Chelatococcus sp. YT9: one gene and its partner. The protein of the gene in region 1 interacts with the protein of each later gene in a pairwise test. Links are inferred from orthologs where the notes say so. Each region holds a gene or a part of one and is shown in the gene's direction. Other genes may lie near its edges.

Region 1 (4,745 bases):
TGCCGCGCAATACAATGGTGCTCGCGACTTTCTGGCCGGCGACCGAGATGGTCTCGTTGAGTTCGCTGCCCTGCTGGGAAATGGTCGTCGCAACACCCGCGCCCACTTCCTCGATGCGGCGGCTGACCTCCGCGCCACGCTCGCCCAAGGTCGCGCCAAGCGCCTCGCCCGTGGTCCTCAGCGTCTCGTTCACTTCGCTCGCCTTGCGCGCGATGCTGTCGGCGATTTCGGAGCCGGTTGCGGCGAGCTTCCGCGTAACTTCGACGGAGCTTTCCTGGAGCCCAGCATTGAGCTTGTGCCCGGTCTGCTCGATGGTCTGCGAGATTTCCAGCCCCTTCTTGTCGAGAAGGGCCGTGACCTCGTTGCTCGCGTTGGCGAGGCGCACGTTCACGCTCTCGGCCGTGGCGCTGAGACGGTCGACGAGGCCCGTTCCGCGGCTCTGCATCTCGTTCAGCATGCGATCGCTGATCTGGTCCAGCGTCTGGGCCATCTGCTCGCCCTTGAAGCCGAGGGACTCGGCGGCCTTCGTACCCGCCGTCGTCACAGCTTCCACGAGATTGCGGCCCGCCGTCTCAAGCTCCTGGGTGAGATTTTCATGGGCGCCTGTGATCGAGCCACGCACGCGGTCCGCGTTCGCGACGATCGCCTCGCGCTGCGCGACCAGTTCGTCGATCAACGTGCGGATACGGATCTCGTTGCCCTGATAAGCGCGTTCGAGTGTCGAGATCTCGCTGCGGACGAGTGTCTCCAGTTCGCCGGCGCGGGCAAGCGCGCGCTCGACGCCGTCACCGATGGCGGCGACCTCACGCCTAACCGCCTGCGACAAATTGACCACAGCCTCCGATGCCAGAGTTTCCGGCTGTGCGAGACGGACGGCCACGCCTGTCATGGCGCGCGCGACATGCCGCATTTCCTGCGTCCGCAGGCTCAGAATGGCCAACACGAAGAACAGGAGGACAGGACCAATGAGCAACACGCCCATAAGGCCCCAGTCAGTCGGGGCGAGCGTCGTGAGCACAGTCTGCACGCCATTGGCAGAGATGCCGTAGCGCGCGTTGAGGAAGGCGCCCATGGCGACGAGCCAGCACAGCGACGCCAAAGCCGCGAACCAGAGTGGCTCCCGCGAAGGCTTCTGCTGCAGGGTCTGGAGCAAGGCGCCGACGGACTGGCGATCGTCGTTGGCGACGCGGGACGGATCAGGCGCGATGACGGCAGCGGGGCGAGGGGGATCAATATGGTTCGGTCCGGGGCGGGCCGGCTCTGCGGGCGTGGATTCCCGGCGTTTGCCCGCGAACATGTCGTCGTCGCGCGTGTCAGGTAACCGCGCGTCCTTGGTGTCCTTGGCATCGGCGGTCTTCGCCTGGGAGCCCGGCGCCTGCATGTCCGCCACATTGAGCGTCAACGCCTGTTCCAGCGCCGACAGTGCTTCCTGCGTCGGATCAACGAGTTTATTTTCTTTGGCCATGTCGCCGCCTCGCATCGCCCCCAATTCCATGCGGCGATCAGGGTGCCTCCTCCCCGACCTTGCTGAACGTGGCCGCCGCTATCGGCAAACATTCAGCAAATACCGCCGTTTACCATGAGAGCTTAACCCCCCGCCGCCGCAATTGAAACCCGAGGCAAGAGGCAATTGAGAGTTTCGTTAACGGCTTTTTTACCCCTTTTGGCACTCTCGATCCACGCCGCTGTCGATCACCGTAGAGGTTGCGAAGAATGTTGATGGAGCGGCGATAGCGCTGCATGGTGCCCCAGTCGGTGTGCAATATCTGCACGAACAATGAGCGTGTGATGAGTGAGCGATTCGGAGAGGCCTCTCCGGCCAAAGATGCTGTGGATATTGACGCGGCCTACCTCGATCAGCAGACGGGAGGTGATAGCGAACTCGCATGCGAAATCATCGGCCTTTTCCGCGACCAGCTCCGGCAGCAACACGCCGTCATCACCGGTGAGGGCGACCTTCGTGCGCGGAGTGATGCCGCCCACACCTTGAAGGGCTCTTCCCGTGCGATCGGGGCGTGGAAGCTGGCAGCCATCGTTCAGGACATCGAAGATGCACTGGCGGATCCGGCAACGCCGGAGCTGAAGATTCTCTTCCGACGGTTCGATGCGGCCATCACGGCTGCGGACACTGCGATGCAGGATATCCTTGCCCGCGCGATCTGACTGCGCGGCCTCGCCGGCCTTCACCTTTTCTCGTCTTGCGTGCCGAAGGACAGATTATGACAGCCGTGACTTTCGTGGATGCCGCCGGGACGGCAAGGACCGTTGAGGCGGAAGTCGGCTCCACGGTAATGGAGACAGCCATCCGCAACGGGGTGCCCGGCATCGATGCCGAATGTGGCGGGGCCTGCGCCTGCGCGACGTGCCACGTTTACGTCGAGGAGACCTGGTGGGATCGGGTGGGGCCCCCGGAGGGCATGGAGGAGGACATGCTCGACTTCGCCTCCGATGTGCAGCCACGGTCACGTCTGTCGTGTCAGATCAGGGTCACTCCCGATCTCGACGGCCTCGTTGTCCACACGCCTCCCCGCCAAGGGTAAAGGCACCTTTCGCGATGGGCTTTATTGTTGCTGTTTGTCGGCATCCATCGGATATCGTCACCCATCTGGTCAAAATGCAGATACGGTGTTTCGCCGAGAGATTTTCGTGCCCTGGCGTGTCCAGGGCAAGGGTTGCCGGTCGATAGTCCGGGCGATGGAGCCGCGGCCGGGTCACAGTGACGGAGGCAATGAATGTACAAGAATATTCTGGTGCCGATCGACATCTCCGATGCCGGCTTCTCGCGCCATTCCATCGACAAGGCGGTGGCCTTCGCCAGTGCAACGGCTGGATCGGTGCGCCTTATCTATGTCAGGTCGATCCTGCCCGTGACCTTCATGGAGTTCGTTCCGCCGGACTTCGACACGGAACAGCAGGAGACCGCCGAGAACGATCTTGCGGCGCTCGCAAAGTCGATCGTGGCGCCGGAAATCGCGGTCAGCCACGTGGTGCGCTTGGGCTCTATCTATAATGAGGTGCTGCAGGAAGCCGAGGACATGAAGGCGGATCTCATCATCGTCGGCTCGCACAAGCCGGCGATGTCGACTTATCTGCTCGGATCAAACGCTGCGACCATCGTTCGCCACGCCACCTGCTCGGTGCTGGTGGTCAGGGAGTAGACGGACGCGATAGTCCCCGGGCTGAGACCTGGCGGGTCTCGGTGTAGCGAGAAAAGGATCGCAGCATGATGGCGCCGCGATCCATTTTTTAGTCGCCGCGTCAGCCGCGGTGATGCGGGCCGCGCTCAGGACCGCCACGGCGGGGGCCGTGCTGATCCATCATATCGCGCGCCATCACGTCGAAGCGCCGCTTCTGCCCGGCGTCCAGGCTCTCATAGAGCGGTGCGGCCGCGTCGGCGAGCGTCTGCATGGTTTTGGCGCGCTCTTCCATCATCGTGGCCCCCCGCCGGAGGCGCTCGATCATGTCCGGGCGTTCCTTCTTCCCACGCTCTTCGCGCGCCTCACGCCATTTTGCCATCCGCTCTCCGCGCTGCTTTGCGATATCCCGCACCGCCGTCTCGAGTGCTGGCCAGGCCTTTTCCTGCTCCGGCGTCAGCTTCAATCCGGCCTTGAAGCCCGCGAGGCGTGCATCGAGCAAGGCACCGCGATCTTCTGCCGACAACCGCATCGGACCGCGTGCGTGATCCCGACCCTGGCGGGTTTCCTCTTGGGTCGCGGTGCTTTGGGAAGCGCCGGGCGCGTTGGCGGGCTGCGCATAGCTTGCCGAGAGGGCGCCAGAACCGGCGACGGCCAGTGCGGCAAGGGCGGCGATCATCGTCTTCTGCATATCACTGTCTCCTTCGAGAGAAGGAAAGAATGTGATGTATCGTGTTGGGATTCAAATTAAATTTCTGTAAGTCTATGTCGCAATATCGCCACAGAACTTAAAACTCCGTTATACATTTAAGAAAGACGCCGTACACTGAAAGTACATAAGAATATGTACTTCAGCATCTTCCGTATTTTTTGTTTCAGTTTGTTTCAATCTGTGTCTTGCGTGTGAGTTCCTGCTCTGAATTCTCGTCACGGTGATGTGTATGCTGCCGCTGGCGTGCCCTCTTGCGCTACAAATGCAGATATTGCCAATCTCTTGGATCCGCGAGGTCGTTCGCTCTCGTGGGCATGCAGGATCTGCCGCGGCTGGTCGTGCGGTGGAGGATCGAAGAGGATGGTGCCATTCGCCCGTCTAACCCCCTGATGCCGCGCGCGGCAAAGCTCCCCTGGTGCGACCGTGCGGGCCGGCTTTCGCCGCTGAAGCTCGCGACCTTCCTTTGTGTGCTCGCTCCTGGGGGCTGGATCGCGTTGTCCTGGGCGATGGGATGGTATGCCCCCAAGCCCGTGACCGAGGCTATTCACCAGAACGGGCTATGGGCAGTTCGGTTCATGCTCGCGTCACTCGCCGTGACGCCGCTGCGCCGGATAGGCAACTGGCCGAAGCTCATCCTTATCAGGCGTATGCTCGGCGTTGCGGCCTTTGCTTACGTCGCGATCCACTTCACGCTCTACTGCCTGGACCAGAGCTTCGATCTCGGCCGTGTGGCGAGCGAGATCGTCTTGCGGATCTATCTCACGATCGGCTTCGTCGCTCTCATCGGGCTCGCAGTCCTCGCCGCGACCTCAACCGATGCCATGATCCGGCGACTGGGGCGCCGCTGGCAGACGCTGCATCGGGCCATCTACGTCATAACGCCGCTCGCGCTCATCCAC
Region 2 (3,872 bases), 1.5 Mb from region 1 along the record:
CCGCGTCGGCACAAAAGCCGCGCGCGGTGATCGACGCCATGGTCAACTGCATGGAAGGGGGCTACGCGAATGTGCACCGTGGCCTGCACTATCTCGCCAATGCCGCGACAGAGGCGTTCGAGGACGCGCGCGACGCGGTCCGTTCCTTCGTCAATGCGGAAAGCACGGACGAAATCATCTTCACGCGGTCGGCGACGGAATCGATCAATCTCGTCGCCGCAAGTTTCGGACGGCTCGTTAATATCAGCCCCGGCGATGAGATCGTGCTGTCGATTGCCGAGCACCATTCCAACATCGTTCCCTGGCATTTCTGGCGGGAGCGGAACGGGGCGGTGCTCAAATGGGCACCGGTGGACGACGACGGCAATTTCCTGCTCGACGAGTTCGAGAAGCTGCTGACGCCGCGCACGAAGATCGTGGCCATAACCCACATGTCAAACGTGCTGGGCACGGTGATGCCGGTCAAGGAGATCGTGAGGCTCGCCCATGCGCGCGGCATTCCGGTGATGGTGGATGGGAGCCAGGGCGCCGTTCACCTACCGGTCGACGTACGGGAGCTCGACGCGGACTTTTACGTTTTCACCGGTCATAAGGTGTATGGGCCGACGGGCATTGGCGTGCTCTACGGCAAGCGTGAATGGCTGGAGAAACTCCCACCGTTCAATGGCGGCGGGGAAATGATCGAGGAAGTGACGCTCGATCGCGTCACCTATAACTCTCCTCCCCATCGTTTCGAGGCCGGGACGCCGCCGATCATCGAGGCGATCGGGCTCGGCGCGGCCGTGCGCTATATCGAGTCCATTGGGCGCGGCGCCATTCTCAATCATGAAGACCAGTTGCGCGATTACGCCCATAAAAAGCTCGCGGCCCTGAACTCGATCCGTGTCATCGGGAAGGCGCAGTCCAAGGGGGCCATCGTTTCCTTCGAGATGAAGGGCGCTCACGCTCACGATGTCGCCACGATCATTGATCGCTCGGGGATAGCGGTCCGCGCCGGCACCCATTGCGCCCAACCGCTTCTCGCTCGCTTTGGCACGACCTCGACCTGCCGGGCCTCGTTCGGCCTGTACAACACGATCGCGGAGATCGATGCCTTCGTTGAAGCGCTTAACAAGGCGGAGCACCTGTTCCTCGACTAGCGGGAGTCGTGCGTTGCCATGTTCGCATATCCGATTGAACCGGCGCACCTGAGCGCCTACATCCGGGTTGTGAAACCCTAGCCGTCGTCGAATCATATGATCGTTTCCCGCAGAGGATTGACCGTTGACCCAGTCGCCCGCGTCGCCGCTTGAGGAAGATAAGCCGAACGCTCCCGCAGTGGCTGCGCCGTCGTCATTGCCGGAGGGAGAGGTTGAGCGTCTGGGAGACGAGATCGTCGCCGCGCTCAAGACCGTTTACGACCCGGAGATCCCAGCCGATATCTACGAGCTCGGCCTGATCTACAGGGTTGACATCAGCGATGACAGGCACATCACGATCGATATGACGCTGACTGCGCCCGGTTGTCCGGTTGCCGGCGAAATGCCGGGCTGGGTTGAAAATGCTGTCCTGGCCGTCGGTGGCGTCCAGGGCGTCACGGTCAACATGGTCTTTGATCCGCCATGGGATCAGAGCCGGATGTCCGACGAGGCACGCGTCGCCCTCGACATGTGGTAGCCATGCCAGACAAGCCGAAGCTTGGCCGTATCCTGGAAACCGCGCTTTATGTCGACGACCTCGACCGCGCGGCGCGATTCTACCGCGACGTACTCGGCCTTGCGGTATTGACCAGCGATTCCCGCTTCTTTGCATTCGACGTCGGCGGCGCGAATGTGCTGCTACTTTTCAAGAGGGGCTCTACCCTCGAGACCGTGACGCTGCCAGGGGGAACGATTCCTCCCCACGATGGCCATGGCCCGCTGCATGTTGCCTTCGCTGTCACGACAGCGGATCTCGGGGGCTGGGAGGAACGCTTAGCGGCCGCCGAGATTCCGATCGAGGGACGGACCGAATGGCCGAAGGGAGGTCGTAGCATCTATTTGCGCGATCCCGATGGCCATCTCCTGGAATTTGCCACGCCCGGCATCTGGGCGAGCTACTGAGGCGGCCCTCTCGACCTTCCGCGATGGAATGCCTATCTTTATGCGTGAGAGAGAGAAGCCCAGGGCCTTGAACCCTGCGTGAGGAGTAATGATGCGATGGGTGCACCTCGCCCGAAGCTCACCGTCATGAGCTTGACCGATTCCGCAGCTGCCCGCGTCAAGCAGTTGATGTCCAAGGCAAATCCGCCGGCTGTCGCCTTGCGTATAGGCGTCAAAAAGGGCGGCTGTGCCGGCATGGAATATACGATGGACTACGCCGATGCGCTTAAGCCAGGCGAGGACGTCATCGAGGAGAAGGGCGTTACCATCGCCATTGAGCCCAGCGCGGTGCTTTTCCTGCTCGGGACAACCATGGATTTCAAGACGGACAAGATGAGTTCCGGCTTCGTGTTCAACAATCCGAACCAGACGTCCGCCTGCGGCTGTGGTGAATCCGTGGCTATCACGCCTGCTCGCCCCGAATCCTTGGCCGGCGCCGCGAGTTAGCGGAGCCAGGCGGGCAGGGGGCGTGCCATGGATGCTGCCGATCTCAGCGATATCTTTCAGGCATTCGGCGCCGTTCGTATCAAGCGCATGTTCGGCGGCCAAGGCATCTACCGCGACGACCTGATGTTCGCCCTCGAAGTCGATAGCGCACTTTTTCTTAAGGTTGACGATAACAGTAGGGCTCTGTTCGAAGAGGCCGGCGCTCGGCCATTCGCCTATTCGCGCCAGAACGGGCGAACGGTGGTGATGTCGTTCTGGAGCCTGCCGGACGTTGCCCTGGATGATCCGGCGGAAGCGGCGCGTTGGGCTGAACTCGCGTTCGCGGCGGCGAGGCGGGCAAAATCTGCAGCCGGAGGGCGCAGGCGGAAGGGCAGGGATGTCTAGCTCCGCAAGATAACAGGCATCCGGGGCCGGACCGCACCTGCGCTGATCCTCCAACAGTCAGAAAATGCCGCCTGGTCAAACCCGGCCGCATCTCTTTTGACGGAGGCTAGTCCTCAGCTGCGGTCGTCTTTTTCGGCAAGCGTACTTCCTGCAGGACGAAGGCGGGGACGTGGTCACCGAATCCGACGAAGCTCGGTCCGTCGTCATCCTGGCGGCCCCTGCGTCCCTCACCGCGCTCATAACGGCCGGACGCGGGCTTCTCGGCCACGGGCTTTGCATGCTGCGGGCGAGACTGCCCTTCGCCCGGCTTCGCGCCTTCGGTTTCATGCCGACGGCCGCGTTCCTTGCCATTGCTGCCGCTGCTGCCTCGGCCGCGGCCATCGCGCGACCGGCGCTCGCCACCGCGTCCGCCGCGTCTGGGTTCCTCATCCGCGGCGTTCGGATCGAGCGGATCGCCTTCCCAGTCGATCGGCTGTCCGGTCATGCTCTCGATCGCGGCAAGCGCTTTGGTATCCGCGGAGGTGACGATCATCGCGGTATGCCCGGTCCGTCCGGCTCGCCCGGTGCGGCCGATGCGGTGAACATAATCCTCGGGGTGATGCGGCACGTCAAAATTGAAGACGTGGCTGACGTCAGGAATATCCAGGCCGCGGGCGGCAACGTCGCTGGCAACAAGCAGTTGAACGTCGTTGTTGCGGAAGCGTTCCAGCGCCTGGGTCCGCGAGCGCTGGTCCATGTCGCCATGAAGGGCGACGACGCTGAAGCCATGGCGCTCCAATGAACGGTGCACCACTGCGACGTCGCGTTTGCGGTTGCAGAATATGATGGCGTTCTTCAGGTCCGCCGCGTTGCGGATGAGCTGCCGGAGAACCTCACGTTTGTCATGCTGCTCACGACCCGAGGCGACGAGACGCTGCGTGA

Evidence for each region. Proteins that work in one complex are often made in the same cells at the same time.
Region 2: the proteins of KIO76_RS12240 (region 1) and KIO76_RS19155 interact in binary tests that used the Escherichia coli proteins (3 or more experiments, as listed by UniProt). The link is inferred for Chelatococcus sp. YT9 from one-to-one orthologs.

The regions. Positions count from the first base shown.
Region 1 is NZ_JAHBRW010000001.1:2,688,464-2,693,208, forward strand. The notes cover bases 917-3,879. They hold KIO76_RS12240 (2Fe-2S iron-sulfur cluster-binding protein), read left to right. Parts: upstream 917-2,219; coding sequence 2,220-2,540; downstream 2,541-3,879. Other genes in these bases: KIO76_RS12230 (apolipoprotein A-IV repeat region-like domain-containing protein), read right to left, coding at 917-1,465; KIO76_RS12235 (Hpt domain-containing protein), read left to right, coding at 1,789-2,163; KIO76_RS12245 (universal stress protein), read left to right, coding at 2,733-3,158; KIO76_RS12250 (Spy/CpxP family protein refolding chaperone), read right to left, coding at 3,259-3,825. Outside these bases: more of KIO76_RS12230, read right to left, coding at 1-916; protein-methionine-sulfoxide reductase heme-binding subunit MsrQ, read left to right, coding at 4,161-4,745. UniProt on the Escherichia coli protein: Ferredoxin are iron-sulfur proteins that transfer electrons in a wide variety of metabolic reactions. Although the function of this ferredoxin is unknown it is probable that it has a role as a cellular electron transfer protein.
Region 2 is NZ_JAHBRW010000001.1:4,148,767-4,152,638, reverse strand. What follows is about bases 892-3,872. They hold KIO76_RS19155 (HesB/IscA family protein), read left to right. Parts: upstream 892-2,177; coding sequence 2,178-2,567; downstream 2,568-3,872. Other genes in these bases: KIO76_RS19145 (DEAD/DEAH box helicase), read right to left, coding at 3,058-3,872; KIO76_RS19150 (TfoX/Sxy family protein), read left to right, coding at 2,595-2,951; KIO76_RS19160 (VOC family protein), read left to right, coding at 1,659-2,081; KIO76_RS19165 (SUF system Fe-S cluster assembly protein), read left to right, coding at 1,318-1,656; KIO76_RS19170 (cysteine desulfurase), read left to right, coding at 892-1,139. In the rest of the region: more of KIO76_RS19170, read left to right, coding at 1-891. UniProt on the Escherichia coli protein: Is able to transfer iron-sulfur clusters to apo-ferredoxin. Multiple cycles of [2Fe2S] cluster formation and transfer are observed, suggesting that IscA acts catalytically.